One region of the Brevibacillus sp. NPDC058079 genome, then DNA from elsewhere that is predicted to be linked to it. Evidence: predicted binding sites of a transcription regulator. Region 1 holds the regulator's gene; each other region holds the start of a gene.
What was found. The regulator LexA, encoded in region 1, represses DNA repair genes until DNA is damaged. The targets are predictions, from matches to a motif close to CGAACATATGTTCG.
Positions count from the first base shown of each region.

Region 1 (7,462 bases):
TTACTTCACACGCATAAAAGGTTTGAAATGACACATCGTGTGAAACAGTAAAATAGAAGAAAAAAGCAGACGTCCAGTATGGAAGGATGTGAGGGGAAAAGCATGTGTGGCCGTTTTACTCTCGTAACGAACTTGGAAAAATGGAAGGAACGCTTCCAAATCGAAGTCATTCCATTTGATGCAAAGCCAAGGTACAATATTGCACCGGGTCAGTTCATTCCAGCGATTATTGCTGATCGCGGCGAGCGACGTATGGGTCAGTTGAGATGGGGGTTAGTGCCATCGTGGGCTGCCGATGAGAAGAGCAGCTACAAAATGATCAATGCGCGCTGCGAGACATTAAATGAAAAGCCCGCATTCAAACAGCTTTTCGCCCGAAAGCGATGCATCCTTCCTGCTGACAGCTTTTATGAGTTTATGTGGACAAAATTTGCACCATTGATTTTGGGCGTCGAGGGTTACTAGTGTAGCGATCACCTATCGAAAAGGATGTTATATCAGAAAAAATTGATTTAATTATTGCATCTTCTTGGTAATCGTGCATATAATAAATACATCAAAAAAAATTGATGAATGAGGTTGTAATCGATGAACGATATTAAGCACAAATTGGAGCAATATGAGAAGAAATTCAAAGCTCTCTCCGATCAGAAGCGCCTTGAAATTATGTATGAGCTTTGTCAAAGAGGCAAAACATGCGTATGCGACCTGACAGAGGTTTTTGACATGCCTCAATCTAAATTATCGTATCATCTCAAGATATTATTGGATGCCAACCTAATTATCAAAGAGACAAAAGGTACCTGGAGTTACTACGATTTGAATGATGATGAAGTGAACCACCTATTATCGGAAGAGCTTTGTTGTATCTTCAGAAAAACAGGCAAAGGTAGTTGCTGCTAATTTTTTTAGACCTTATATCAATTTTTTTTGATTAATGGTTTTTAAATTAAAGGAGGAATCTTAAATGAAGTATGTACATGTTGGCGTTAACGTTACCAATCTGGAGAAATCTATTGAGTTCTATCAAAAGGTTTTTGGGGTTAACCCTGTAAAGGTAAAGCCTGATTATGCTAAGTTCTTGCTTGAAACCCCAGGATTAAACTTTACATTGAATGTTCGGGACGCTGTAAGCGGAAACCAAGTTAACCACTTCGGATTCCAGGTTGAAAGTGCAAATGAAATCCTGACTCATAAGGAAAGACTAGAAAAAGAAGGCTTTATCGCTCGTGACGAGATGGATACGACATGTTGTTATGCTGTGCAGGATAAATTTTGGGTTACTGATCCAGACGGTAATGAGTGGGAATTTTTCTACACAAAGTCTGACAGTGACGTTCATAAAATCGAGTCCACATCCTGCTGCGTAGATTCAAAAACAGAAGCAACCAATTCTTGCTGCTAAGACAAAGTGGGAGGCTCAATGAAACAACTATCATTTTTAGATCGCTTCTTGACCCTTTGGATCTTCCTTGCTATGGCAGTAGGGATTATGATCGGAATTTTCTTTCCTGCTTTCACCAATGGATTGAATAGCTTACAAATTGGTACAACATCCATACCGATTGCTATAGGTTTAATCCTGATGATGTACCCTCCTTTAGCTAAAGTTCGATATGAAGAAATGGGGCGCGTATTTAAAGACATTAAGGTTCTTTTGCTATCCCTTATTCAGAACTGGGTTATAGGCCCGGTTTTGATGTTTTTATTAGCCATCATTTTCTTGCCAGATAAACCAGAATATATGGTAGGGCTGATCATGATTGGATTGGCACGTTGTATCGCCATGGTGATTGTGTGGAATGACCTCGCAAAAGGTGATGCAGAATATGCAGCCGGACTTGTGGCTTTCAATTCTTTGTTTCAGATGCTTTTCTTTTCAGTATATGCTTATGTCTTTGTCACCGTAATCCCGGAATGGCTTGGTATTCAGGGTGCAGTCATTAGTATTACGATGGCGGAAGTGGCAAAATCGGTGTTTATATATCTAGGTATTCCTTTTCTTGCCGGGATGCTGACGCGCTTTACTTTTGTAAAAGTTAAAGGCAGACATTGGTATGAGAAAGTGTTCATCCCAAAAATTAGCCCCATGACTCTGATTGCCTTACTCTTTACCATCATTGTCATGTTCTCAACACAAGGAGAAAACATCGTAAGCGTTCCACTTGATGTTGTTCGCATCGCCATTCCACTTCTCATCTATTTCATCCTCATGTTCTTTATCTCTTTCTATATGGGGAAAAAGATTGGCGCAAATTATCCCGTTACTACGACGCTTGCTTTCACAGCAGGTAGTAATAACTTTGAATTAGCTATCGCTGTGGCAGTCGGAGTGTTTGGGATTCATTCAGGTGCCGCCTTTGCAGCCGTCATCGGCCCTCTTGTGGAAGTACCTGTGATGATTGCATTGGTTAATGTAGCTTTATGGTTCAAGCGCAAATATTTTTAGCAGCACATTTCCTAATTTACGCTGAAAAGGTGTGTACATCATGGAAAACAAAAAAACGATTTACTTTTTATGTACAGGAAATTCTTGCCGAAGCCAAATGGCGGAAGCATGGGGAAAAAAATACTTAGGTAACGCCTGGAATGTTTTTTCTGCTGGGATTGAAGCCCATGGTGTGAATCCAAATGCCGTTCGAGCGATGAAAGAAGTTGGCATAGACATTTCCGATCAAACATCAGATGTCATTGACTCTGATATTTTAAACAAGGCTGATCTGATCGTGACACTATGCAGCCATGCCGATTCCGTTTGTCCAACCACTCCTACTCATGTAAACCGTGTCCATTGGGGATTTGACGATCCTGCGGGAAAAGAATGGCCTGAGTTTCAACGAGTTCGTGACGAGATCGGTGCCCGTATAAAGAAATTTGCGGAAACAGGGGAGTAAATTTTTCCGCAAGCGAGCTGTATCCATCTAATGTCCGAGGAAAAGTCCCCTTTTTGACGAAAGGGGACTTTCTCTACACACCGACTCTTATTTTCTGTACTTTTGATCATATACATCTTCCTCTGCATCCAACCAGAAGTGATATGATTCACCTACAACAATCGCTTCTTTCATAGTATCCTCAGAGTTATTAGCTGTAGGGTTATTATATGAATTTTCCATGATAATCACTTCCTTGCAACAAGATATGCATCTCAAACGTATACTAGCGACATAATTTAGGTGTTACACCATAGAAAATGTCGAATAAATCAATACTCAGTACGATTTTGTTGACATTTAATAAAAATGAGCGAATGCCTGTCATCTTAAAGAAAGATGATGAGGAATTATGGCTTGATCGGGAGAAGTATGATCGGTTGCAGCTCCAGTCGCTGTTTACCCCCTACGATTCCAGCAAGATGATGGTATATCTGGTATCCGCCAAAGTGGGCAGTCCGAAAAATGATGATCCTTCCTGTATTCAAGAAGTAGAGATCGGCTCTTTGCTTGAAGATTAATCCTTTCGCAGGAGCTGAACTTTTTGTCGTAATTCCTGTTCGGTTAACGACTCCAAATGCAACAATGCCTCGTATGGATCATCACCCGGAATATGAAAGTATCGAGCAAATGCAGGCTCTGTTTTGATGCCGCTTTGCTTCAGAGCTCTAATATGTTGGCATGCATCCAAGCCTCCTATGTCTAGCAAACGTGCTTCGATGTCCATATGACGATAGGCATTTTGCTTTTCGACAGCTACCGGTTGAGCAAACAATTCAAACCAAAAGTCAGCTGTGAAAAACGAGATAACGCACGTGGGAGTACTTTTTATATCTAGGTGTGTCACTTCAAATCCGGGTAAGCAGCCAAATGCTGTACGCACAGCCTGCTCAAACTGTTCCAGATCATGACTCTCGCAAATAATGTCTAGATCGCTTTGCTTGACGTCAATGTCTAAAGGGATGGTTCCGGCAAGCACTGGACGGTAATCGGATAGTACTTCCATGATGTGCGTCTGTTTAATCGCTTCCCACGCCGCTTTTTGGCGCATCGTTCCTCTGCCCAAATAAGAGAGATCATGCCAATTTCTCAAGAGACTACCTCCATGTCTACTTTCTTTTAAAATAGTTTAGACAAAAGTGAATAAGTACGCAACGAAATCGGTAATCACTCGTATACCTAGATGAAGGGAGTGTAGTAGATGGAAATATTTTTGTGGGTAGTGGTTGTGTTATTGTTCTTGCTAAGCATCGCAGGAATTTTTTTACCTGTTTTACCTGATACGATATTACTGTGGGCGGGCTTTTTGCTCTATCACTTTTTCATTGCAGATCCGGGAGCGGGATTGCCCGCATCCTTTTGGTGGGGAATGGTCGTTCTAAGCATTCTGCTTTATGGTGCTGACTTGCTGACGAACATGTACTTCGTGAAAAGGTACGGAGGGTCCAAGTGGTCGTCCATTGCTGCTGCGGTCGGAATTATCCTCGGGATCTTCGTTTTCCCACCGTTTGGTATGCTGATCTTGCCGTTCGTATTCGTCGTTCTGGTAGAGTTAATGGTGCAGAAGCAGTCGATGGAGCGAGCAGTGAAAGCGGGCGTAGGCTCACTGATCGGATTTTTGGGTAGTGCGGTCGTAAAAGTCATATTGCAAGTTACGATGATCATCTGGTTTTTTGTCGCCAGATAACATATAGAAAACGAAAAGGACAGCCGAGGCTGTCCTTTTTTACGTGGAAACTAGTGAATGAGTCGATATACACCGATGACTTTACCGAGAATGGTGACATTCTCCAGAATGATCGGTTCCATTGTGGCATTTTCCGGTTGGAGACGAAAGTGGTTCTTTTCTTTGAAAAATCTTTTGACGGTCGCTTCGTCTTCTTCTGTCATGGCTACGACAATGTCACCATTGTTCGCTACGTGCTGTTGGCGAACAATTACGTAATCTCCGTCGAGAATCCCGGCATCAATCATACTGTTCCCGGAGACGCGCAGCATATAGACCTTGTCAGAAGTCACGATATTGTCTGGAAGCGGGAAGTACTCTTCCACATCCTCAATGGCAGTGATCGGTTGTCCAGCGGTTACTTTTCCGATTACTGGAACACGGACGACAGAGTCTTCGAAATTGTCTTGAAAACGATCTTCATCTGATAGCAATTCGATGGCACGAGGTTTGGTAGGATCTCGACGAATGAGGCCTTTTTTCTCTAAGCGTGCCAAATGCCCATGTACTGTTGAGCTGGAAGCTAGTCCAACAGCCTCACCAATTTCACGTACAGATGGCGGATATCCTTTATCACGAACTTCCTTTCGTATGAACTCGATGATGGCTTGTTGTCTACTCGATAATTTTGACATAGAAAGACACCCCTGATTTCTCGAACATATTTTCCTATATTATACCATGGGAGCTTGCGTTCGACAAACATAAGTTCGATTCTTTGTTGACATGAACATATGTTCTCATTTATCATGAGGTTACAAATGATCAGAACGTATGTTTGCGAGGAGGCCATTATTATGAATTCATCGACAGCACGAAATCGTTTCGAGAAAAAAGAAGAACGTCGAGTTCGTTTTGGTATCACGAGAGGACAAGCTCTCTTGTTTCTTATAACATTTACTCTCTTTTTTTACTTATTGACCGAACTAGTGTTTGCTTCTTCGCCAATGGAGGAGCCACAAGGAATAGAAGTAACCGTACAATCTGGAGATAGCCTATGGTCGTTAGCTGTTCAATACAATACAGATCAGTATATGGATGTTCGCGACTATATAATAGAGATTAAGGATGCGAACGGTTTAGAGAGCAACAGGATTTACCCAGGTCAGACTCTCATGCTTCCTGATACTCCGTAAGTGTTCGGCTGTCTTGCGGGATCATTCGAATGTGGTATAATGAATCGGCACTACTACAGAGTGGGAGGAACCAGCAGTGGTATCTGACGCAGAAATTAAACGCATTAACGAATTGGTCAAAAAATCTCGCGAAGAAGGTTTGACCGAAGAGGAAAAGCTCGAACAAAAAGCATTGCGCCAAAAGTACATTGACGCCGTTAAGCTTTCATTGAGAGCAAATTTGGATTCCATCCGTTATGTGGAAGACCTTGAAGAAAATAAGCCAAAACAGTAAGATAACAATTACTGATACGACAGACATCCTCGCTTGACGCTAGGGTGTCTTTTTCTGTGACATACATAACGCTTTGATATTCAGGGAGGGAAAGCGGTGGCGTGGATAGCTGTGGCGGTTGGAGGAGCAGTTGGCTCACTTTTGCGCTACCTATTGTCTTTGCTCGCGAATCAGCCGGGATGGCCGTGGGGAACTTGGATCGCCAATGTTTGTGGATCTTTGATCATCGGCATCTTGTTCGTGCTGGGGAAAGAACGTGGCATTTTATCTCCGACACTCTATCTTTTATTTGCAACGGGGGTCATGGGAGGATTTACGACGTTCTCTAGTTTCTCCTTGGAAGTGGTTTCTTTTTGGGGAGAAGGTCACCTGTTGCGTGGCACTTTGTACGCTCTTCTCAGTTTGGGAGTCGGACTACTTTCTTGTGGGGTTGGAATATGGTTGGCTAGGCAATGGTCTTAATACGTTCAATGACACGATACATGTGAGGGGGAATGAATGTGAGTACACAGCATCGTGATTATGAATTGGAACAAAAAAAGCTGGATGAAACAATTTCAGCGATCGACGAAGAAATGGAGCAGCTTCGCAATGAAATTCGCGAGGCAACAGATGACTATGTGAAACAGGTCGTTAACTATAAAAAGGCTAAGGATTTGCGCTACCTCGAAGATCAAGGTCGAGAGAAGCCGTATTTCGGCAGAGTGGATTTTTTGAAAGATGAGATCTACGAGCTGGATCAGGTATACATAGGAAAACGAGGAATTGTACGCAGCGATACGTTTGATTCTGTCGTCGTGGATTGGCGCGCGCCTATCGCCAGTCTTTATTATTCCGGTGAGAGCAAAGACGCGTTTTACCGGATGGGACGCGAAATTGTGCGTGGTGAAGTTCGATTAAAGCGTAATTTTGCGATCGAAGACGAAAAGATCGTCGGCATCTATGATGGAGCGGTAAAAGAAACGATTAACCGCGAAATGGGGCATCCCGACGAATTTTTGCAAGAGGGCTTCATCGATGAATTTTTGGCAGCCAATCTGAATCAGGCGAACGATAGCAGGCTAAAAGATATCGTCGCTACGATTCAATCCGAGCAAAATGATATTATCCGGGCGGAAAAAGAACGGCCCATTGTTGTGCAAGGAGTAGCGGGGAGCGGAAAAACGACCATCGCGCTGCACCGACTATCCTATTTGATTTATAACTATCAGGATTCCATGATGTCCAAAAAGTTCATGGTGTTTGCACCTAACCGGATGTTTCTTACCTATATATCCGAGGTTTTACCTGAACTCGGCGTGGATGACGTTCAACAGTCTACTTTTGTAGACTGGGCAGCGCGTCTTGTGAAGCCACTGCTGCCAAAAGGATGGAAAATCGTGAGTCCTGATAA
Region 1 is NZ_JBHVSO010000001.1:1,403,070-1,410,531, reverse strand. Features, by position in the region: gene ACFVS2_RS06370 (GNAT family N-acetyltransferase) at 1-17, shown strand, start outside; gene ACFVS2_RS06365 (SOS response-associated peptidase) at 103-465, shown strand; gene arsR (arsenical resistance operon transcriptional regulator ArsR) at 589-903, shown strand; gene ACFVS2_RS06355 (ArsI/CadI family heavy metal resistance metalloenzyme) at 968-1,405, shown strand; gene arsB (ACR3 family arsenite efflux transporter) at 1,424-2,449, shown strand; gene arsC (arsenate reductase (thioredoxin)) at 2,490-2,894, shown strand; gene ACFVS2_RS06340 (hypothetical protein) at 2,982-3,116, opposite strand; gene ACFVS2_RS06335 (SOS response-associated peptidase family protein) at 3,194-3,454, shown strand; gene ACFVS2_RS06330 (DUF4269 domain-containing protein) at 3,451-4,026, opposite strand; gene ACFVS2_RS06325 (DUF456 domain-containing protein) at 4,135-4,620, shown strand; gene lexA (transcriptional repressor LexA) at 4,671-5,294, opposite strand; gene yneA (cell division suppressor protein YneA) at 5,457-5,795, shown strand; gene ACFVS2_RS06310 (DUF896 domain-containing protein) at 5,872-6,069, shown strand; gene crcB (fluoride efflux transporter CrcB) at 6,166-6,531, shown strand; gene ACFVS2_RS06300 (HelD family protein) at 6,570-7,462, shown strand, end outside.

Region 2 (7,462 bases), on a different contig from region 1:
GAAGAAGCGCGTCATTTGGCTGCTCAAGGTATCGTAGAAGTAAGTCTGATTGCACAAGATTCTACGAACTACGGTACGGATATTTACGATGGAAAACTGATGCTTCCTGAACTATTAAACCGTCTGGCTGAAGTCGAGGGCATCGAGTGGATTCGTCTTCACTATGCATACCCTGGATTTTTCACCGATGAATTGATCCACACCTTTGCAACCAATCCAAAAGTGTGCAAATACGTAGATATGCCTTTGCAGCACTCCGAAGACCATATTCTGAAAAGAATGCGTCGCCCTGGAAGACAGACGGACATTCGAGCGCTGGTAGCAAAAATTCGCGCGCAGGTTCCAGATGTGGCGCTGCGTACCTCTTTGATCGTAGGGTTCCCGGGGGAAACAGAGGAAGACTTCGAGCGTCTGAGCGAGTTTGTGAAGGATATTCGCTTTGATCGACTGGGTGTGTTTACTTACTCCAACGAGGATGACACGCCAGCTTCCCGTCTGCCTGATCACGTAGACGAAGAGGTTAAGGAAAAACGTGCGAACATGCTGATGGAAATTCAGCGTGAAGTAGCCGGAGATCGCAACGGACGCTTTGTTGGTCAAGTCTTGGAAGTTTTGATTGAACGTTACGAAGGACGTAACGATATTTATGTAGGTCGAACACAGTATGACGCTCCGGAAATCGATGGTGAAGTATTCGTCACTGGTTTTAAAGGCGAACTGGGCAACATCGTAAAAGTAAAAATTACACACTCCTATGAATACGATTTAGCCGGGGAGGTAGTCTAGGTGAATCTCGCCAACCGCATCACCCTCGCCAGGATTTTTCTGGTGCCGGTAGTAATGTTTTTTATGCTGGTGCGTTACAACATCGGGACATTTACGATTGGCAGCCTGACGATGACGTATAACGAGCTGATTGCGGCTTTGGTGTTTATCCTAGCAGCCAGTACGGACGGACTCGACGGTTATATTGCACGGAAAAATAAAATCGTGACGAACTTGGGGAAGTTTCTGGACCCGCTTGCTGATAAGCTATTGATATCTGCAGCACTCATTTCACTCGTAGAGATGCAGCGTCTGGAAGCGTGGATTGCGATTGTCATTATCAGCCGGGAGTTTGCGGTAACGGGTCTACGGCTAGTTGCTGCGGCAGAAGGACAGGTAATTGCTGCGAGTGCATTGGGTAAACTGAAAACATGGGTGCAGATCGTAGCGATTACGGCTGTCATGATTCGCAACTTCCCATTTGGGTTCTTCGGCATTCCGTTCGACGAAGTAGCTACTTGGGCGATGGTGATCATCACGATTTACTCCGGGTACGACTACTTTGCGAAAAATCGTAACGTGATCCAATACTCGTAATGCGGGTATTGGTCTCTTTTTTCACAAGACTCTTCTCTTGAGCGTTTGCAAGTGATAAACTATTAGTTTAGAGGCTTTTCTACTCTCAAAGAGAATGGATGAGGAATATGAGAGCGGAGATTATCGCGGTAGGTACTGAGCTTTTGTTAGGCCAGATCGCTAACACCAACGCACAGTTTCTTTCTCAGAAGCTGGCGGAAATTGGCGTGGGAGTTTACTTTCATACCGTTGTGGGAGACAATACGGAGCGATTGCTACAAGTGATTCGATTGGCATCAGGACGATCTGATCTCGTCATTTTCACGGGTGGGCTAGGGCCGACTCAAGATGATTTGACGAAAGAAACCTTGGCGGGGCTTGTAGGCATTGGATTGGAAACGAATCCAGAGGCCATGGAGAGAATTGAAAAATTCTTTTTGCAACGTGGGATTGTCATGACGGAGAACAATCGTAAGCAGGCGCTGGTGCTTTCTGGCAGCCATGTATTCTCCAACGATTTCGGGATGGCGCCGGGGATGGCGATCCGTCATGACAGTAGTACGTTCGTGCTGTTGCCTGGACCACCAAGCGAGCTGTATCCAATGGTGGAGAATTACGTGATGCCTTACTTGACCGATTTGCTTCCCGAAAAACAAGTGTTCCATTCTCATGTACTCCGGTTCTACGGAATAGGCGAATCCGCTTTGGAGGAAAAATTGCTCGATCTGATCGAAAAGCAGGAAAATCCAACGATCGCGCCATACGCCAAAGAATTCGAAGTAACGCTGCGGATTACGGCAAGAGCTGCTACAGTCGAAGAAGGAGAAGCCCTAATCTTGCCTGTAGAAAAAGAAATACTCAGCCGTGTTGGCCAGTATATGTACGGAATGGGCGAGAACTCGTCGCTGCATGATGTGCTGGTTTCTGAGCTAAAAAAGAGAAATGAGACGATCGCTTGTGCAGAAAGCTGCACAGGAGGAGCAATTGCCTCGTTGATTACCTCTGTACCGGGAAGCTCGCAAGTGTTTCGTGGCGGGGTAGTCTGCTACACCAATGAAGTGAAAAATCAGCTGCTCGAAGTACCTCATTCCATTTTGCAAACAGATGGGGCAGTCAGTGAGAAAACAGCTCAATTGCTGGCTGAACATGTACGAGAAAAGCTGGGAGCTACTTATGGTATTTCTATTACGGGAGTGGCTGGACCAGATCCTTCCGAGGGTAAGCCTGTTGGCCTTGTCTACGTAGGGATCGCAGCAGAAGGAATGCCCACAGTTGTAAAAGAGTTGCGCCTTGCCGGAAGAAGGCATGCAATCGTTGGACGTGCCGCTAAATACGCGTTGTTTTATGCGCTGCAAATGCAAAAAGAAAGGTGATTTTTTCATGACGATTTTTTCCGATTTTCCTTTACATAAATCTATTCTGCAAGCGATTCACGATATGGGCTTCGAGGAGCCATCACCGATTCAGGCAGCTTGCATTCCAAAAGTTCTGGATGGCGGAGACCTGATTGGTCAAGCACAGACAGGTACTGGTAAGACTGCTGCATTCGGGATTCCACTTGTAGAAAAGATTACGCCTGCCAATCGTGTACAAGCGATCGTGCTGACCCCAACTCGTGAGCTGGCTATTCAGGTTGCGGGAGAGCTCCTGCGCATCTCCAAATACAATAAAGTTCGTACGCTGCCAATCTATGGCGGACAATCGATCGGACATCAAATTCGTGCACTGCGTCAAGGTGTACAAATCGTTGTAGGTACTCCTGGCCGTGTTATGGACCACTTGCGCCGTAAAACATTGAAGCTGGATCACGTACATACACTCGTTTTGGATGAAGCGGATGAAATGCTGGACATGGGCTTCATCGAAGATATCGAGACGATCATCACGCATATGCCAGAAGAGCGTCAAACCTTGCTGTTCTCTGCGACGATGCCGCCAGAAATCAAGCGTTTGGCTACCCGTTACATGAAACAGCCGCAAACGATCGCGGTGAGCCGTGAGGAAGTAACGGCGCCATTGATCGAACAGGTATACTACAAAGTGTTTGACCGCAATAAAGTGGAGAGCCTTTGCCGCATCTTGGACAGTGAGGATGTTGAGTTGGGAATCATTTTCTGCCGCACCAAGCGCGGTGTAGATGAGTTGTCCGAAGTGCTGCAATCCCGCGGATACCTTGCAGACGGCTTGCATGGTGACTTGTCACAGGCACAACGTGACAAGGTCATGAATTCGTTCCGTGAGGGCTCGATTGAATTTCTGATCGCGACAGATGTAGCAGCACGCGGTATTGACGTAGGAAACGTCTCCCACGTAATCAACTACGATATTCCACAAGACTCTGAGAGCTACGTACACCGTATTGGCCGTACTGGTCGCGCAGGTCGCAAAGGAATTGCGATGACGTTGGTTACGCCTCGTGAAGTAAGACAAATGATGTTTATCCAAAAGCAGACAAAAGCACAAGTGCTCTCTCGCAATGTTCCTTCCTTGGAGGAAGTGGCTGAGCGCAAACAAGAACAATTGCGTGAACAGTTGACTAGCCTTTTGGAAAGCGATGCAATCGCGGATATGTATCAAAAAGTAGCGGATGCTCTCGTAGGTCAATACCCTGCTGAAAAAGTAGCAGCTGCTGCCTTGCACCTCGCATTCCATACCGAAGCGGGACAAGGGCAGGAAGTAGAAGCGTACAACTTTGGTGAGACGGGTGCAGCAAAAGGCATGGTTCGTTTCTTCCTGAACGTAGGTCGCAATGCGAACATGAAGCCACAGGATCTGGTTCGTGAGATCTCTGAATCTGTTGGTATCCCAGGAAAATCAGTAGGTCGCATCGACATTTTCGAGAACTTCACTTTCGTTGAGGTTCCAGAAGAAGTAGCGGCATTCGTATATGAGTCACTGCGTCAAACCCGTATCAACGGAAAACGAATCAATCTGGAGCCTGCAAAGCCTCGCGGAGCGAAGCGTTCCTAATTCGATAGAAATGAGAAGCAGCCATTTCGCTGGGAACAACCAGGAAATGGCTGCTTTTATGCGATGCGAATATTTGTTCGTAAAAAATACTTGGCAAACACTTCTGTCTCGAGGTATGATGAAGACAAGCAAAAGAGATGCGAAAATTGAAAGGGTGTGTACCATTTGTCAGATCGTCGCGCAGCTTTGGAGAGTGCATTGCGTCAAATAGAAAAGCAATTCGGAAAAGGTTCCATTATGAAGTTGGGGGAAGTATCTAACATCCAGATTTCTACGGCTTCTAGCGGTGCACTTGCTCTAGATATCGCACTTGGTGTGGGTGGGTTCCCACGCGGACGGATTGTTGAGATTTACGGACCAGAGTCTTCTGGTAAAACAACAGTAGCGCTTCATGCCATCGCAGAAGTGCAAAGACAGGGTGGACAAGCAGCTTTTATCGATGCTGAGCATGCCTTGGATCCGGTTTACGCTGCTAAGCTGGGTGTGAACATCGATGAATTGCTGTTGTCCCAACCAGACACTGGTGAGCAAGCTTTGGAGATCGCGGAAGCACTGGTGCGTTCTGGTGCGGTAGACATTATCGTAGTCGACTCCGTTGCGGCACTCGTGCCAAAAGCAGAGATCGAAGGCGAGATGGGAGATTCCCACGTAGGTTTGCAAGCACGCTTGATGTCCCAAGCACTTCGTAAGCTGTCTGGTGCCATCAACAAGTCCAAAACGATTGCGATCTTCATCAACCAGCTTCGTGAAAAAGTGGGAGTTATGTTTGGTAACCCGGAAACAACTCCAGGTGGACGCGCTTTGAAGTTCTACGCGAGTGTTCGTTTGGATGTTCGTAAAGCGGAATCTATCAAAGTCGGCAACGACATTTTGGGTAGCAAGACAAAGATCAAAGTTGTCAAAAATAAAGTGGCTCCACCATTTAAGGTTGCAGAAGTGGACATCATGTACGGTGAAGGTATTTCCAGAGAAGGTAGCATTCTCGACATCGGTTCTGAGATTGATGTCGTGCAAAAGAGTGGTGCTTGGTATTCCTTCAACGAAGAGCGACTCGGCCAAGGTAGAGAAAATTCGAAGGTTTTCCTGAAGGAAAATCCGCACATTGCATCGCAGATTGAAACAAAAGTGCGCGAATACTTCAGCCTAAACCCTGGTTCTGTTCCAGAAGGTGAAGCAGTAAATGACCCAGAGCAAGATGAAGAGCCTACATTTGATCTGGAGTAATGAAGAGTAGAAGAGCAGCCTGTCGATGAGACAGGCTGTTATTTTAGCTTTGCGAAGGAGTGAATCATCATGAAGAGCGGCCTGATCACTGCCGTTCATCGAGATATCAAACAAAAGCAACGCTACCATATCGATGTAGAAGGCGAGTATGCCATTACCGTACACGAAGACATACTGGTAAAGTACAACCTATTTAAGGGAACAGAATTAGATGAAGATTTTTGCCGAGAAGTCCTGATAGCAGAAGAAAAGCATAAAGCGTATTTAGGTGCTTTGCGATACCTCGGCATACGACCACGGACAAGTAGTCAGCTGCATTCTTATTTGGTAGAGAAGGGGTTTTCTACCCAGATTGCCGAAGAGATATGCCAGCGCTGCAAGGATCACGGCTACATCGATGATGAAGCATTTGCGAAGCAATGGGTAGACGAACGATTGCGTTTGAAGCCGAGGAGCCCGTATATGCTGCGTATGGAGCTTACCCAGCGTGGAGTGGACAGAGCGATTGTAGAGGACGCAGTCCGTGGCGTGTCTAGGCAGGCTGAACTAGATGCTGCCCGTGCATTGATAGAGAAGAAGGCGAGACGCATAGAAGGCGCACCGAACCCAGATGAAGAACGCAAGCTGCTGTCTATGCTGATGCGCAAGGGATTCTCTCATGCTATCATTCAACAAATGCGTGAAGAATTGCGTCAGAGAAGCGATAGTTAGACGCAACTCTATTTGCATGATCTTGACAATTCTTGTTCACAAATAATAAAATAGGTTTGTATTTACTTGGTGTATCATATCTTTTTGCGATTTGCTCACTCGTTGCCTATGGAACAACTGAAAAACCGTGCGATAACAGTACGGATTCAGCGGACCGAGTAAAATCGGTCTTGTTTTTTAGCCGAATGTTCAAATGTGAGAGCACTCCATGAAAAACAAATGCTTGGAAAGCGGGGAGATGTCTTACAATAAGGAGGTGAAACGAAAAAGCCTATGGATCCTATAATTACTGTTGTCATTGTGCTCGTTGCCCTGCTGATTGGCTTGGGTGCTGGCTACTTCACTCGTAAATCGATTGCGGAAGCGAAGATCTCCAGTGCAGAAGAAGCTGCACGACAGATCGTGGAGGAAGCCAAGCGGGACGCCGAAGCCGTTAAGAAGGAGAAGGTGCTGGAGGCAAAGGATGAAGTCTTCAAGCTTCGATCCGAAGCGGAAACCGAATTGCGTGAGAGACGCAATGAGATCCAGCGTCAGGAACGACGAATTCTACAAAAAGAAGAATCGTTGGACCGCAAGATGGAACAGTTAGAGCGCAAAGAAGAAGAATTGTCTGAGCGTGACCGTGCCATCGCAGAACTGCAAAGCAAGGTAGAGCACTTATATAAAGAGCAAGTATCAGAGCTAGAACGAATCTCCGGCTTGACGCAGGATGAGGCGAAGACGATCATTCTCACTGATGTGGAGAATACCGTCCGTCACGAAATGGCTGTGATGATCAAGGAGATTGAGACTCAGGCTAAGGAAGAAGCGGACAAGCGTGCTCGTGAGATCATTACGACCTCCATTCAACGTTGTGCAGCAGACCACGTAGCAGAAACAACCGTTTCTGTGGTTACGCTGCCAAATGATGAGATGAAGGGACGTATTATCGGACGCGAAGGACGTAACATTCGTGCCCTGGAGACGTTGACTGGTATCGATCTGATTATTGACGATACGCCAGAAGCAGTCATCCTGTCTGGCTTCGACCCGATTCGTCGGGAAATCGCCAAGACAGCACTGGATAAACTGGTCGCAGACGGTCGCATTCACCCAGCTCGCATCGAGGAAATGGTGGAAAAAGCGCGTCGCGAAGTAGACGAGCGAATCCGTGAATACGGTGAGCAAGCAACGTTCGAAACAGGCGTTCACGGCTTGCATCCAGATCTGATCAAGA
Region 2 is NZ_JBHVSO010000002.1:51,858-59,319, reverse strand. Features, by position in the region: gene rimO (30S ribosomal protein S12 methylthiotransferase RimO) at 1-786, shown strand, start outside; gene pgsA (CDP-diacylglycerol--glycerol-3-phosphate 3-phosphatidyltransferase) at 787-1,362, shown strand; gene ACFVS2_RS06800 (competence/damage-inducible protein A) at 1,470-2,714, shown strand; gene ACFVS2_RS06795 (DEAD/DEAH box helicase) at 2,722-4,311, shown strand; gene recA (recombinase RecA) at 4,477-5,535, shown strand; gene ACFVS2_RS06785 (RecX family transcriptional regulator) at 5,605-6,246, shown strand; gene rny (ribonuclease Y) at 6,520-7,462, shown strand, end outside.
Region 2: the regulator LexA is predicted to act here: its motif matches at 4,378-4,391, upstream of recA (recombinase RecA).

Region 3 (7,462 bases), on a different contig from region 1:
TTTGTCACCCATTAGACCGACTGATCCTTCTGGAGTGTACTTGAACATTTTACCTGGTTGGGAAAGGTAAGCAATGTAAGTTTGCAGAACAGCAGGAATTGTGAGGTTCCACAATGGGAAGGCTATAACAATTTTCTCTGCCTCTATAAACTGGTTCAAGTATTTGCTAATGAAGTCGGCATCTTTTTGCTCTTCAGCAGTCATTTCGATACCTTTGCCTACATTCAACATAGCAGTGATCAAGTTATTTCCATAGTAAGGAAGGTTTTCAGCGAACAGATCCAACTCAGTCATTGTGTCATTTGGATGCGTTTGTCTGTAGGTTTTCATAAAAGATTCGTAAAGCTGAACACTTATAGCGTGCTCAACAGGACGATCATTTGCTTTAACAAAAAGTACGTTACTCATGAAAATTTCATCCTCTCTATTTTTGTCTGTCAGCTTTGCATCAATGACGCGACGGTCCTTAGAAGGATTCCGCCAGTTTTGCTGCTTTTTCTACACCAGCTGCAACAAGCTCAGCTGCTTTGTCTGAGAATTGGTGATGGCCTTCTACGATCACTTCCGTTATATCGTTGATACCCCAGTAGTTCAAAAGGGTGCGAACATATTTGTTTGCCATTTCCATGTCAGCCAAAGGGCCTTCGGAATAAACGCCCCCGCGTGCGCTCAGCAGAACCACTTTTTTGTCACCCATCAGACCAACTGAGCCTTCCGATGTGTACTTGAACGCTCTGCCTGCTTGCGTGAGATAAGCAAAGTAAGTTTGCAGAACAGCAGGAATTGTGAGGTTCCACAGCGGAAATGCCATAACCACTTTGTCTGCTTCTTCAAACTGCTTCAAGTATTTGTTCACGAAGTCAGCATTTTTTTGCTCTTTAGCAGTCATTTCGATACCTTTTCCTGCTTTTCCCATAGCTGTGATCAATTCATTTTCATAGTAAGGAAGATTTTCAGCAAACAGATCCAACTCAGTGATTTTGTCATTCGGATGAGTTTCTCTGTACGTTTTCGTAAAAGCTTCGTACAGCTGCAAACTGATAGCTTGCTCAACCGGGCGATTATTCGCCTTGATAAAAAGTACGTTACTCATAAAAATACTCACCTCATATATCTTTTGGTTAGTTACTAACTTTTATTAAGAAAATATTTGTTTTTAAGGTTATTACGTATCGAATCATTTGTCAACATTTTTTAACTAGCCGGAGCAGTTCGTACCATACGAAAAAGACCGTCACAAAAATGTGACGGTCGGGCTTGATGATAGAATAAGGGCCTTTGGAAGAATTGATTATTTACGATAGAGTGGATAATCAACTTCAGTTGGTACTTGAATCAACACCAGGCGGAGCGGAGCATCCGTGGATGCTTGGTAGATGGCTGTGTTGCTTTCCTCGGAGGAGAGAACGACAAAGTCACCTTTGGTTGCCGGGGTGTGGTTCTCGCTGACAGTTGCTTTCTCTGCAACACTTCCGTTCCCTTCTACTATGACGACTGCGTGAGCATAACCAGCCAGGAGTTCTTTTGCATACGATTTTCCAGCGGGAATCGTGATGTCGCTCATCAAGGAATCTGTGACCAACTGAATGGGCGCAGACGATCCGATGATGTGTTTCACTTGCACACCATCAACATCCTCAGACGGAAACTCCTCATGATCATACTGATGGTAAGTCGGCGGTTGCTTCGTCGTTTGTGCGAGATGCGGTTCAAACCAGATTTGAAACATTTCCGTATCCTTGCCAAGCTCTTCTGCATGGTAAGCGCCTGAACCGGTTTGCATGATCTGCGCGCCGCCTGTCGACACCTCTTGAAGATTTCCGAGCGTGTCCCGATGTCCGACTGTCCCTGTGAGGACGTACGACAAAATTTCAAAGCCGGAGTGGGGGTGCAGCGGAATTTCAAATGTCTTCAGTGATTTTGCCCATGCCCAGTAAAAAAGTGGTCCTACCCGTTTGACAACGGAGCCTTCATGAGGGAAGCCAATTGGTTTATTTTCTACGATTTCACCGTCGCCAAAATGTCCTTTTGCTTGCTCGTTCTGTGTGTAGACGCGGATTTCCATCTGATGTACCTCCCTTAGTACAATTGCTGGCTTACGGGTGGTGAGGAGTCACCATTACAACAAAACGTATGCGCCCGGACCGATCAACGCCACACCAATAACAACTGCGATTAACGTCAGGTTGTATTCGAATCCGTTTTGTGTGACCCAATATCCATTTTGACCGTGTACCTTCAGAATGGCAACCAGCATTGTGAATGCAAGCAGAATAGAACTTGCCCAGATACCTACGCCTGCCGCAAACATCAGACCGCCTACGAGTTCAGCCAATCCAGCGACAAAGGCCATCGCTACGCCAGGTTTCACTCCGATGGACTCCAGCCAGCCACCTGTTCCTTTCAAACCATAACCGCCAAACCAGCCAAACAACTTCTGCGCACCATGACCTGCAAACGTCAAACCGATGACCAAACGAATCAATAACAATCCAGTATCCAACACTTTTCATCTCTCCTTAATTATTATTAATTAGTATATCTTTATTTTGAGATATTTGTCCAAAAAGGCTGGCGGGCCTTAGAAGGATTCCGCCAGTTTTGCTGCTTTTTCTACACCAGCTGCAACGATCTCAGCTGCTTTGTCTTGGAATTGGTTGTGACCTTCTACGATCACTTCCGTTACATTGCTGATGCCCCAGAAGCCGAGCACAGTGCGCATGTATTTGTTAGCCATTTCGATGTCAGCCATAGGGCCTTCGGAATAAACGCCACCACGTGCGCTCAACAGAGCAACTTTTTTGTCGCCCATCAGACCAACTGGACCTTCAGCAGTGTACTTAAATGTTTTGCCTGCTTGGGAGAGGTAGTCTACATACGTGTGCAGAACTGCTGGAACAGCGAAGTTCCACATAGGGAATGCGATAACCACTTTGTCAGCATCTGCAAATTGGTTCAGGTATTTGTTTACCAGGTCAGCACCTTTTTGCTCTTCAGCAGTCAGTTCGATGCCGTTTCCTGCTTTCCACATAGCAGTGAGCAAGTCATTGCCATAGTAAGGGAGGTTTGCTGCAAACAGATCCAATTCAGCGATTTCGTCGTTTGGATGTGTCTCTCTGTATGTTTTTGTGAAAGCTTCGTACAACTTTACACTTGTTGCCTGCTCAACTGGGCGATCGTTTGCTTTAATAAAAAGTACTTTACTCATGGAAATTTTATTCCCCTTCCGTTTAGTAAGTCACTAACTTTTAATGTGTAAATCTTGATTTTAAGATTATTACGTTTAAGATCTTTTGTCAACACTTTTTTAAAACGATTGTGGTGGAGAGAGAGGACTGCTCATCTAATAAGAAGCCTGAGCAGTGCGTCCCAACTTTTTTAGCAGCTCGATTGCTTGACGCTGTTCTTCTGGTGTGAGACCTTCCATCGCTTTCTCAATGGAGAGTTGATGAGGAGGGAAGATTTCGGATAAGAATTGATGCCCTTTATCTGTGAGTTCCGCATAAATGACGCGGCGGTCTGCCGAACAGGGCTTGCGAATGAGCAGTTGCTTCTTTTCGAGTTTGTCCACAACGTATGTGATGTTTCCGCTGGAGATCAAGATTTTTTCGCCAATTTGCTGCAATGGTTGAGGACCTTTATGAAATAATACCTCTAGTACCCCGAATTCGGTTGGATTAAGTCCATGTTGGCGAATGTGACGATTGGAGTGAGCGGTAACCCAGTTGTATGACCTCGATAAAACTACAAAAAGATCGAGGGGATCATTTCGCAGTGGTTTGTCAGACATATGGACCCTCCTATACATCGAAATTTCGATATCTTTAATTTAAGATAATCCTACATGATCATAATCAGATTTGTCAAATTGAGATAAAAAATAAAATAAAAAACACGCCTGTACAAACAATTGTCCCTATGATAAACTTTTGTTTGTAAACGAGCTGTGAAAGCGAAACAGAAGAAAGGAGGATGACCGTGGAAAAAGACATGCAGATCCTTCATCATATCCGGCAAAATCCTTTTATCACGCAACAGGAGCTGGCTGATCTGATTGGCATCTCACGTTCAGCGGTAGCTGGCTACATCGCACAGTTGACCAAACGCGGGGAAATCAAAGGTCGGGCTTATGTACTTCGTGATGAAGGAATGATTGCTTGTATCGGTGGAGCCAACCTGGACCGCAAAGCACGCGGAAAGCAACAGGTGCGTCTACAATCATCCAATCCCGTAACGATTATGGAATCGTGTGGAGGGGTGGCACGGAATATCGCGGAGAACCTCGGTCGTCTTGGCTGCAATACGTCACTCATTACCAGCATTGGTGAGGACAAAGAAGGCGAATGGCTCTTGCAGGAGACGAAAAAGCACGGGGTGCACATCAGCCAAGTGTGGCGACTGCCTACACAGCGGACGGGAACGTATACTGCGCTTCTCGATATTGATGGCGAGATGGTTGTTTCCTTGGCGAACATGGATATTTACGATGCTCTCACACCAGAGATGTTCGCGGAGAAATGGTCGCACATTGCAGCTGCCCACGTGGTTTTCATCGATACAAACATTCCGGCGGACTGCTTGGCCTACATCATCGAACGATGCCGGGAGGAAAACATCCTGCTCTTCGTTGACCCGGTCTCTTCCATTAAAGCAAAGAAGCTCCCACAGCAATTGGACGGAGTAGAAGCGATTTTGCCGAATCGCGAAGAAGCCGAGCTGATGGCTGGCATGAAGATCACGACGATCGAAGAATGCGCCGAGGCTTGCCGCAAGATCAGGGAACGAGGCGTCAAGCACGTCATCGTGACCTTGGGCGAAGAAGGCATTTACTATCAATCCGAGGACGTTGAGGAGCATATGTCTCCATATCCAACGGAAGTGGTAGATGTAACAGGTGCGGGAGATGCGTTCGCGTCGGGACTCTTGTATGGCATTGTAAACGGAGAGTCTTTCCAGAGAGCGTGCCGCCTTGGATTGGCAGCATCGGCTCTGACATTGCAAACAGAGCAGTCCGTATCTCCTCTATTAAAAGCAGAACAATTGGAACTGGCCGTAGAACAATTCGAAAAGGAGCGATAAGAGATGAAACAATATTTGACCTTTACTGAGGAAGTACGCCACGCACTGGAGAACAACCTGCCGGTAGTTGCTCTGGAGACGACGATTATTTCGCACGGTATGCCATATCCGCAAAACATTGAAATGGCAAAAGAAGTAGAGCAAATCATTCGCGACAACGGTGCTGTACCAGCTACGATCGGGATCATGGACGGCAAAATCAAAATCGGTTTGACTGACAGCGAGCTGGAAGAGTTTGCGACGAACAAAAATGTAGCAAAAGTAAGCCGTCGCGACTTCGCGTACATTTTGGCTAGCGGTAAAATCGGTGCGACTACAGTAGCAGCTACCATGATCGCAGCTGAGATGGCTGGCATCCACATGTTTGCAACTGGCGGTATCGGCGGGGTACACCGTGAAGGCGAAATCACTTGGGACGTATCTGCTGACCTGACTGAGCTGGCGCAAACAGATGTAGCTGTAGTATGCGCAGGCGCGAAATCGATCCTCGATATCGGCCGCACACTCGAATATTTGGAAACACAAGGTGTACCAGTTGTGGGCTACCGCACAGATGAATTCCCATCCTTCTTCGCTCGCGAAAGCGGATTTGGCGTAGACATGCGCATCGATACTCCGGAAGAAGTCGGTAAGATGATGAACACCAAATGGGATCTGGGACTCAAAGGCGGTATGATTATCGCGAACCCAGTACCAGAATCTGATGCACTGAACCACCAGGAAATCGAGGCTGTGATCCAGAAAGCACTCGCAGAAGCAAAAGAAAACAACATTGCAGGTAAACAGGTAACGCCATTCATGCTCGATAAAGTGAAAAAGCTGACAGAAGGCAAGAGCTTGGCAACGAACATCGCGCTGGTGAAACATAATGCTGAAGTAGCTGCGAAAATCGCGGCAGCTTATCAGAAAGAAGCGAATCAAGGTAAATAAGAGAGATTGAACAACAAAACAGTCAAAGAAAAACGAGCCTCTAGAATCGCTTCTAGGGCTCGTTTCGTTTATTTTACTCACTCCCACCAATGTTGCATTCCACGGATTCCAACGTCCCACAGCTTAGCGTTTCCAGAAACGATAATGGTAATTTCGTTTACCTCGTTAAAAGGCAACTCCCGCAAAGCCTCTGCCCCTTGATAAGATTGTTCGTTTAACTGAGATATTTCTTGTCCATCTACGGTGATTTTGGCTTCACCTTTCACGTCTCCATTGTCGGGAATACCGAAATAGAAATAAAGCCAGACATTTTCTTTGTTCCCAAGAATATAGCTGTATGTTTTGGTTGATTCACCTTCACTGCTATACACGTTCATTTTCGGCTCTATTCGCTCACCTGCTACGGTGAAGCTTGGGAGGTTCTCAGTCGTAGGTGTAGTTCCTGTCACTTCTTTCATAACAGTTAATGACTGAATAGGGCCTTCCCTTTTTTTGATGATTTCAGAAACCACCATGACTCCAATTATAAGGACAACAATAGATAGAGCCGAAGTCATGAGCTTTTTATAAGAAATGTTTGAAGAAAATCCAACTCGATAGGCAACATAACCAATCGCTGCCCCTATTGTATTGGATATCACATCATTGATATCAAAGCTACCAAGATATGTTAGGGCCTGAACAGTTTCTAGAACGAGAATCGCTAAGACAAACAAGGATATGAACTTCCCAAATCTTACACGATACAACAGGGGAAATAGTATTCCAAAAGGGATAAAAGCAGCAACGTTTCCGAAATCAACGATCCATGAATAATTTAGTTCTGGAAATTTAAGTGGCACTCCTTCTGGAGCAAGGATAAAGGTGTATCCATCTACACTAGTTGCACCGTCGAGCCTGTTAAACGCAAAGAACATAAAAAATAAAATTAAAATCGTATAGCATATGGTACCAGCTAAAATGACTTTCCGTGATTTCGTTTCCATAATTTCAATCTCCTTAAAGCTATTTGTATCTGAATGATTTTACTCTGAATGAATACGTAAGTGATTAGTTGTTAGTCACATCCTTCATTTAACACAAAAAAGTGGTTAGAAATTACGAAAAAGAACAGTAAACAAACTGATGCCGGTTCAGTACAGACGCCAGCTTACAGCCCATTTAGAAAAAAATTGAAAAAAGTGCTTGATATACCCTGAGGGGGTATTGTATAGTAAAGGTGTGATCAGGAAACAACGTAAGGGAAACGATACGATAAAATATACCCCTTGAGGGTATTTGGAGGGATTATAATGAGCGCCAAAACAGCAGAGGCAACAGTCGCAATCTCAGGGATGACTTGCGCAGCTTGTGCACTGCGCATCGAGAAGGGCTTGGGAAAAATGGAGGGAGTGGAGACCGCCAATGTCAATCTGGCTTTGGAAAAATCCACAGTGGTGTTCGATCCAACGAG
Region 3 is NZ_JBHVSO010000013.1:119,656-127,117, reverse strand. Features, by position in the region: gene ACFVS2_RS28900 (FMN-dependent NADH-azoreductase) at 1-408, opposite strand, end outside; gene ACFVS2_RS28895 (FMN-dependent NADH-azoreductase) at 467-1,093, opposite strand; gene ACFVS2_RS28890 (pirin family protein) at 1,292-2,065, opposite strand; gene ACFVS2_RS28885 (DoxX family protein) at 2,120-2,506, opposite strand; gene ACFVS2_RS28880 (FMN-dependent NADH-azoreductase) at 2,582-3,208, opposite strand; gene ACFVS2_RS28875 (MarR family winged helix-turn-helix transcriptional regulator) at 3,344-3,790, opposite strand; gene ACFVS2_RS28870 (carbohydrate kinase) at 3,979-5,079, shown strand; gene ACFVS2_RS28865 (pseudouridine-5'-phosphate glycosidase) at 5,083-6,009, shown strand; gene ACFVS2_RS28860 (VanZ family protein) at 6,087-6,995, opposite strand; gene ACFVS2_RS28855 (heavy metal translocating P-type ATPase) at 7,302-7,462, shown strand, end outside.
Region 3: the regulator LexA is predicted to act here: its motif matches at 3,923-3,936, upstream of ACFVS2_RS28870 (carbohydrate kinase).

Region 4 (7,462 bases), 200 kb from region 1:
CATTGTGCGCCAATCATGGTTTCTTTATGTACCCGTGTTATAATAGAAGAAACGGATTAAACGAAAAAGAGGGTTTCAACTATGGCTTCCTTAGATTTGTTGGAAAGAAAGCTGCTTCGGATCATATCTGATATAGATCCCGTCCGCCTGAAACGACAATGGGTGAAGGGGCAAAAGGTACCTGAATCCAAAGTGGAACAGCGCATGCGAATCGATCTTCTCTTGCGCAGACTCGACAAGCTACCTGAGGCCAAGCGTCAAGAAGTGCTTGCGCTACTCAAATGGTTTAACTGGTAGAGATTAACGGATAGACATTCCCAGACGCCACTGGCCGTCTATCCGATTCATTTGCTTCCTATCCACAATCGCATCTTTATTCAACGGTCCATAGATGTGCGGATACAACAATCCATCCTTCGCAGCCTCGTATTTGACTTCCGAAGTCGTCTTCGTTTCATCGATAACGAGTACATACAACTCCTCGTCAAACTGTGCGTAGACGCGGTTTGCTACCTTTTCAAGCAGCTCGTCCCCTTTCGTCGCGTGAATGAAGCCTTCCTGCTCGTAATCGCGCGGTAAGTAGTGATCCTTGTCCATCCACTTTTCCCAGTATGTTTTTGGTACCATGCAGTAAATGATAGAGTCTCGCATGTTTCTCCTCCGAATTCGATTATTTTTTTGGCATTGCTTTGTTCAGGTGACGCATAGCTTTATCATAGAACATCTGATCCATTCGCCCCTGATCATATCGCCATTGAATGAAGTTACGCAGAGAGTGCAAATCCACCCAGGCATCCTTCGCTTGCGGATTGTGTTCAGGTACCTCTCCCGTTATTTCACCCTCGTAGACAAGCTTCGCCATCTCGATTGGGTGCATACCGATCTGATAAGCGATTTGGTGTAAAGCTATTTTCATGGAACCTCCCCTTGCTCTTCATGGGATACATCTTATCTTCCGTCTATTGTGCCAGTCTTTTCGAATGATGCCAAGCCCCTAGCACTACTCCCAAAGGATGTACCTTCCTCTCTTGCGTTTTGCTACAATGAACAGAGTATTTGAAGGAAGGGGCGGTATCCCATCATGTCAAAACAACGAGATCAACCACGAAAGAAATGGTTCCAGCGAAAACGCATCTGGATTCCCCTTCTTTTCATCGCTTTCCTGTTTTTGGGTAACAGCTCTTATCTTGCAAAAGAGCCAGAAGGCGAGCCTTTTTTACTTGCTCATCGCGGGATGGCACAAACCTTTCATATGGAGAACATCACCAATGAAACGTGTACGGCGGAACGGATTTATCCACCGGAGCATCCGTACCTGGAAAATACGATTCCGTCCATGCAGGCGGCTTTTGATGCAGGCGCGGACGTTGTCGAGCTCGATGTACAATGGACGAAAGACAATCGATTCGCCGTGTTTCATGACTGGACGCTCGACTGTCGGACAAATGGTACCGGAGTCACGAGAGATTATACCTTGGCCGAATTACAACAGCTCGACATTGGCTACCATTATACAGCGGACGAAGGGAAAACCTTCCCCTTCCGTGGAAAAGGGATTGGCATGATGCCCTCTCTCGATGATGTGCTACAAACATTCCCTGATCGCTCGCTGCTTATCCATATCAAAAGCAATGACCCACTCGAGGGGAAAGCGCTGGCGGATGTTTTGGCAAAATTACCTGCAAAACGACTGGCACAGCTCTCTGTTTATGGCGGTGACAAGCCAATCGAGACATTGAAAGAGCAAGTGCCCAAGCTGCGTGTGATGTCTATGGCGACTATGAAAAGCTGCCTGATCCCGTACATCGCAACAGGTTGGTCCGGATATGTACCGGAAGCCTGTGCGCAAACCCAATTGCATATTCCTGATCAGATTGCCCCATGGCTCTGGGGTTGGCCGAATCGGTTCATGGCAAGAATGGAAGCAGAAGACACCCGCGTGATCCTGGTTGCAGGCAGTGGCGATGTGTCGCAAGGCTTTGATGTTGTGACTGATTTAAAACGAGTCCCAGCAAGCTTTACAGGGGGAATATGGACGAACCGGATTGATCTGATCGGTCCAGCCTTTCACGAAAACGTAGAAAAATAATGAAACGATTTTCTAACATATTCGTATATACTTATACGGAATAGACTTCCAACCTAACTAGGAGTGATTGATATGCTCAAAAAGCTTTTAAAAAATTTACTCGGTAATCACTCATCTTCGCATAAGCACCGGAAATACAGCAGCAGCGATTACAAGCATCGGAGAAAATACAGCTCTAGCAATCGGTACGGGCATTCCCATTACGGCAGCTCTCATTATAAAAGAAAGCGCTCCAGCCGTAGCTTCTTCAGCAGTTAAACAACTGTTTAACAGATGATCAGACAACAAAACTCCGCTGACGCTTGCGGAGTTTTTTCATTTATCGAGATATGATTTCTACGAAACGATCCAGTGGCAATGCATGTACGGTTCTGTTTTTCTGGCCGACCCGCACTCCTTTTACATCCGTAATCGCATTTTACGTACTCGGGATACCTCTCCCGATAAGCACGCCATATTCTCTCGCTCGTTTTCTCGTCATGCTACTCTCCTGTCATTTTGAATCTTCCCATAATAACGGTGTTGTAGTAATTGCCATCAGAAAGAACTTTGTCGTTTTTGAGTACCCCTTCGATTTCAAAGCCAAACCGTTTGTACAGCTCAATTGCCTTCTCATTCGTTTCCATTACATTCAACGTCATTTTGGTGATGTGGTTGGCGTCTGCCCAAGCAACCGATTCTTGCAAGAGATTCTTCCCAATGCCATAACCCCAGAACTCTTGCAAGACGCATACACCAAACTCTACTTTGTGCGCAAATCTGTTTAAGTAAACACCTGCACATCTGGAAAACCCGACAATCCGATCCTGTACAACAGCAACTAAAAACAAGTTTCTTGGACTTTCTGCATCCGTATGGATGATGTGTTCGAATCCTTGCACATCGATGAAAGCCTCTCCTCTTTCTCTGTCCAAATTTTCAGTCTCTCCATCGATTTGCAGTCGCAGTTCCGACAACTGTTGTGCATCTGTTTCCATTGCAGAGCGAATCGTGTAGGATAACCCGTTCACAGAAAGTAGTTGTTGGCTGATTATCATCATTTTTCTCCTATTGGTAAAATTTTGGTCTTTTATTCTATCATAGGTAGAAGTTTTTGTGAATCTTCTCTCTTCATATGGAGAGAGGGCACAAATTTGTTTACATAATATTTATTATGTTCATTTATACGGCAGACTATGGATATGCTACAATATGGGAAAGGAGCGTGCTCGCATGAATTTTTCCAAATCATTTTATTATACGGTCGACCATTCCAAGGTAGAGGAATATAAGAAGATGCTCGATCTAATGAAAATCCCCTACATCGTGGAAGCTCCGATCGTCTTGCTGAATCAAGGAGCGAATGAATACTCCTTCGTTTTTCCTAACATGTCAGGTCGTCTTTATGGAATGGTGAGCAAGTTATTTCAAACGGATGGGAAGCCATATCCGAAGAATGGAAAATAGGCAAAAAAAAGGACCCAACAATTGGGTCAAAATAGGAAGTGGAGAGAATGCACGCTATGTAATATATCCTAACACAACAAAACCAAACGTCAATCAAACTTTCGAATCTTCTGCATTTTCACGTTAGGTTTTATGACATATAAACTTCCTGCTTTGTGCAAAAAAGTAAAGAAGCCTTACGACGAGTCGACTTTCGCGTAAGGTTTCTATACACACTCCTATGCATGTACATTGATAATTTTCTCCATCTCGATCCATTGACTACCCGTTTGGTTTGCTAATTGAACACGTCTCGCCTTTGGGTCTACCCATTTGACCACACCCCACATGCTACACGTATTCCCCCGCTCCCCCTCAAAGGACACACACCAGCTCACATTCAAGGGATAATTCTCTCTTGCTGAATCTCGCAGCATGTACATAAATGCCTCTCTTTCTTCGTTCGTTACTTCAAAATTGCCGTTCACCACTCTTTTCCACCCGCCTAATTACGAACATTTGATATCCAGATACTCATCATGTGTGAGAAATTGTAATTACATTATAGTGATTGCGAACATAAGTTCGCAACTCTTTTTTTCAATTTCTTCATTTGAACCGTATGAAAAGTCTCCCCATTTGTTCTGCCAAGTCTTGAGGCGGAATCGGACGTTCGCATTGTCAAATGGACCAAAGGAATTGTTTTGGGTGGAGAGCGCCAAATTAACAGCATCTTTAGTAAAAATCTGAAAGAAAAAAGCCGTTTTCCCATTGGTTTTGGAAAACGGCTCTTGCTTTTATCTTGATAGTTCCTGTGGTTGATGCTGCGGTCTTTTCTCGACCAGCTCCAAAAACTTTCCGAAGGTAGAAGCGAGTATTTGCTGAAAAAGCATACCGAGAACAACGGGAAGTGCAACAGGCGCAGGGAAGTACGTGATCGCCATAACTGCCCCTGCACTAATGTTTCGCATCCCACTGTTGAAGGTTAACGTGACAATAATATCACGCTCCCATCCGAATAGCCGCGCTATCCCCCACCCCATCAAATAACCCAAAATGGCTACAACCAGTACGAGGACCGCCATTCCCACCAGTTTAGCGTCCATCATATGAAAATAAGACGAGACCATCGAGCTGTTGATCGCGACGACAACCCCCATTCCCATCTTAGAAAATGGCGCTAATTTTGGTGCCAGCGTTTTTTTGACGTTCCCTTTTGATAAATGATTGAGCAGCATACCGACAAGAGACGGCAACACAATCATATAAAACAAACCCTTCATCAGTTCAGCTAAATCCATCTCGACTGTTGCCCCTAAAAACAAGGACATCCCCAACGGAACAATCAATGGGGAGAGCATCGTATCCAACAAAATAATGGATAGTGTCAGTGCGATGTTCCCGAAATAAATCGATGACCACAAAAAGCTCGTGATCCCTGTGGGAATTAAGGCCGCCAACAAAAAGCCCGTGATGACATGGATATCATCTGGATAAAATAACCGTGCCATTGACCAAGCAACAAGCGGCATAAGTGCATGAAGAATCAACAAGTTGACGATTAAAGGAAGCGGTCTAGTCAGTACCTTTGCAAATTCTTTAAATCCTGAACCCAGACTGCCGGCAAATGTCATGAAGGCAAACACCCAAGGAGTCAAAAAAGCAAACGGTTGTAAATGTGTCCCGGCTATAACGCCAATGGCAACACTACTCGGCGTTAGTATGGGCATGATTTTCTCAAGCGATCGATTCAGTTTGGCTAACCCGTTCATTTGGTACACCTCAAGTCTCGTCCTTTGATGCTATTGATGTGAGGTATGTTATCATGAACAGATTATTGTTACAAGACCAAAGTTCATTATTAGATTGCATATGCATCATTTATCCGCAATTTCACCTTGCATACTTTCGAGCATGGGAGTAAAGCCTAAGACGGAAAGGAGGTATTTTATGAACGGAATGGATTGGGTAGAATTTATCCGAAAAACCGAAGATAAGATGTATCACCTCCATCGAGCGATAGATGGAATCTGTAATGATCCCGACTATAAAGAATCCGTTACGACCTTGACGGAAGTGGTAAGAGATTATCAAGTTCTTGTGGAAAAAGCAAAGGGTGAATTACGCGGCATCGACCTCCATCGGGATCGAGAGCGTGCGCATTATTACGATCATGATCACCACTAGCCTATATAGACTCCCAGTCAGGGAGTTCTTCTCTGTCATGAAATCACAAAATAATCACTTCATTTTGATCGTTCTACCAAAATAGACAGCAAAAACCTCACTCTACCCATGTAGTATGTGAGGTTTGGGAAACTGGCTATCCCTTCATTTTCTTTTCCAGTTCTTTTAAGGATTTCTTCTTCTGGCATGCCGCTTTTACATCAGTTGGCCACTGTTCGTCACTTAGCCTTTGCAAATCTTTTATCAATCGCTTGTCAGCTGTCACATGAATATCGGCATCTGGGAAGGCCTCTTTTAATTTCTTTCCGACTTCTTTTTGAATCGATTCCAGCTTGAACCGATTAAAATTCGTCACTTGAATAGCCACATCGAGCTCTTTATCGATTTGCATAACCACTATTTTGTCTATGCCCTTCACGCTAGCTGTAATCGATCTCGCTCGCTCTTCCCATTGATAATGTCTGACGGGAACAGGCATGCACAACGGCTCCGATTCCGTTTTTTGCTTGGTCTCTGTACCAGACTGTTTCGTACACCCCGTTACGGTCAAAGCAAAAGTTAGTGTCAACACCACGAAAGTTGCCCGCACACAAAACACCTCCTGACCAAAATCACCTGCTACTAGCTTGACCTGGTTCGGAGGAAGTATGTAAAAAAAAAAGCGGTGACTCCTCTGCATAATTTGAGTCACCGCGGACCCCAAGAACGTTTCGAGTCCTATATACAAGGATATAAAAAATCGCATCGAAACGCGATAGGAGATAACTGGATATAAAATAGAACAAAAAAAATCCCAACCAACAAAAAGTGGTTGGGGCGTACGGGGTAGTACGCATATGTCATACGTGAATGATATTATCTTATAGGACTTCGTTTCTGTTGACAACGAACAACAATAGGTATATTTACCTATAGATGGAATAAAAAAATTGCGCCGACTTTGACTGCATCATTTAGTCGAACGCGTAGAATAGAATCCCCAAGGTTGGATTATACTAGCTAGCTTGGATTACTTTTCTATTATCTTGAAAACTCATCGTTCACGCTATGCGAAAATAATGGTAATAGGTGAAAATATTACCTATAAAGCTTGATCGATCATAGAAGCCCTCCGCTGAAATGTGTTATATGCTACAAAAAAGCCAGCCAGAAGTTGCTAATCGTGTTATGATATCCCTGTAAAATCTTGAGGAGTTGAGATCATGAATAGAGAGCAATGGACAGCGGTTGATCACTATTTTACGGATAAATTACTGGAAGCCGATTCCGTTCTAGACACAGTTCTTCAAGAGAACGCAGCTGCTGGGCTTCCAGCTATTGATGTAGCACCCAATCAAGGTAAATTCCTTCATCTGTTAGCACGAATCCAAGGCGCTCGTTCGATTTTGGAAATTGGCACTCTCGGTGGATACAGTACCATCTGGCTAGCCCGCGCACTTCCAGCAGACGGTCGTCTCATTACTCTCGAATATGATCCGAAGCATGCAGAAGTTGCACAATCGAACATTGCCCGCGCAGGACTGGATCAGATCGTGGAAGTGAAAGTCGGGCTTGCCCTTGATTCTCTCATCCAACTTCACAAAGAAAATCAGGGTCCTTTTGATTTTATTTTTATAGATGCAGATAAAAAAGGAAACCCCGACTATTTCCAATGGGCGTTGAAACTCTCTCGCAAAGGTACTGTGATTATCACGGATAATGTTGTACGAAGTGGTCAAGTCGTGGACGTAACAAACACGGATCCCAATATTGTCGGTGTAC
Region 4 is NZ_JBHVSO010000001.1:1,201,462-1,208,923, forward strand. Features, by position in the region: gene ACFVS2_RS05455 (hypothetical protein) at 82-297, shown strand; gene ACFVS2_RS05460 (DUF952 domain-containing protein) at 301-651, opposite strand; gene ACFVS2_RS05465 (hypothetical protein) at 671-916, opposite strand; gene ACFVS2_RS05470 (glycerophosphodiester phosphodiesterase family protein) at 1,082-2,089, shown strand; gene ACFVS2_RS05475 (hypothetical protein) at 2,162-2,347, shown strand; gene ACFVS2_RS05480 (GNAT family N-acetyltransferase) at 2,572-3,126, opposite strand; gene ACFVS2_RS05485 (hypothetical protein) at 3,302-3,535, shown strand; gene ACFVS2_RS05490 (YolD-like family protein) at 3,754-4,002, opposite strand; gene ACFVS2_RS05495 (bile acid:sodium symporter family protein) at 4,312-5,286, opposite strand; gene ACFVS2_RS05500 (hypothetical protein) at 5,465-5,701, shown strand; gene ACFVS2_RS05505 (YhcN/YlaJ family sporulation lipoprotein) at 5,838-6,290, opposite strand; gene ACFVS2_RS05510 (O-methyltransferase) at 6,904-7,462, shown strand, end outside.
Region 4: the regulator LexA is predicted to act here: its motif matches at 4,089-4,102, upstream of ACFVS2_RS05490 (YolD-like family protein).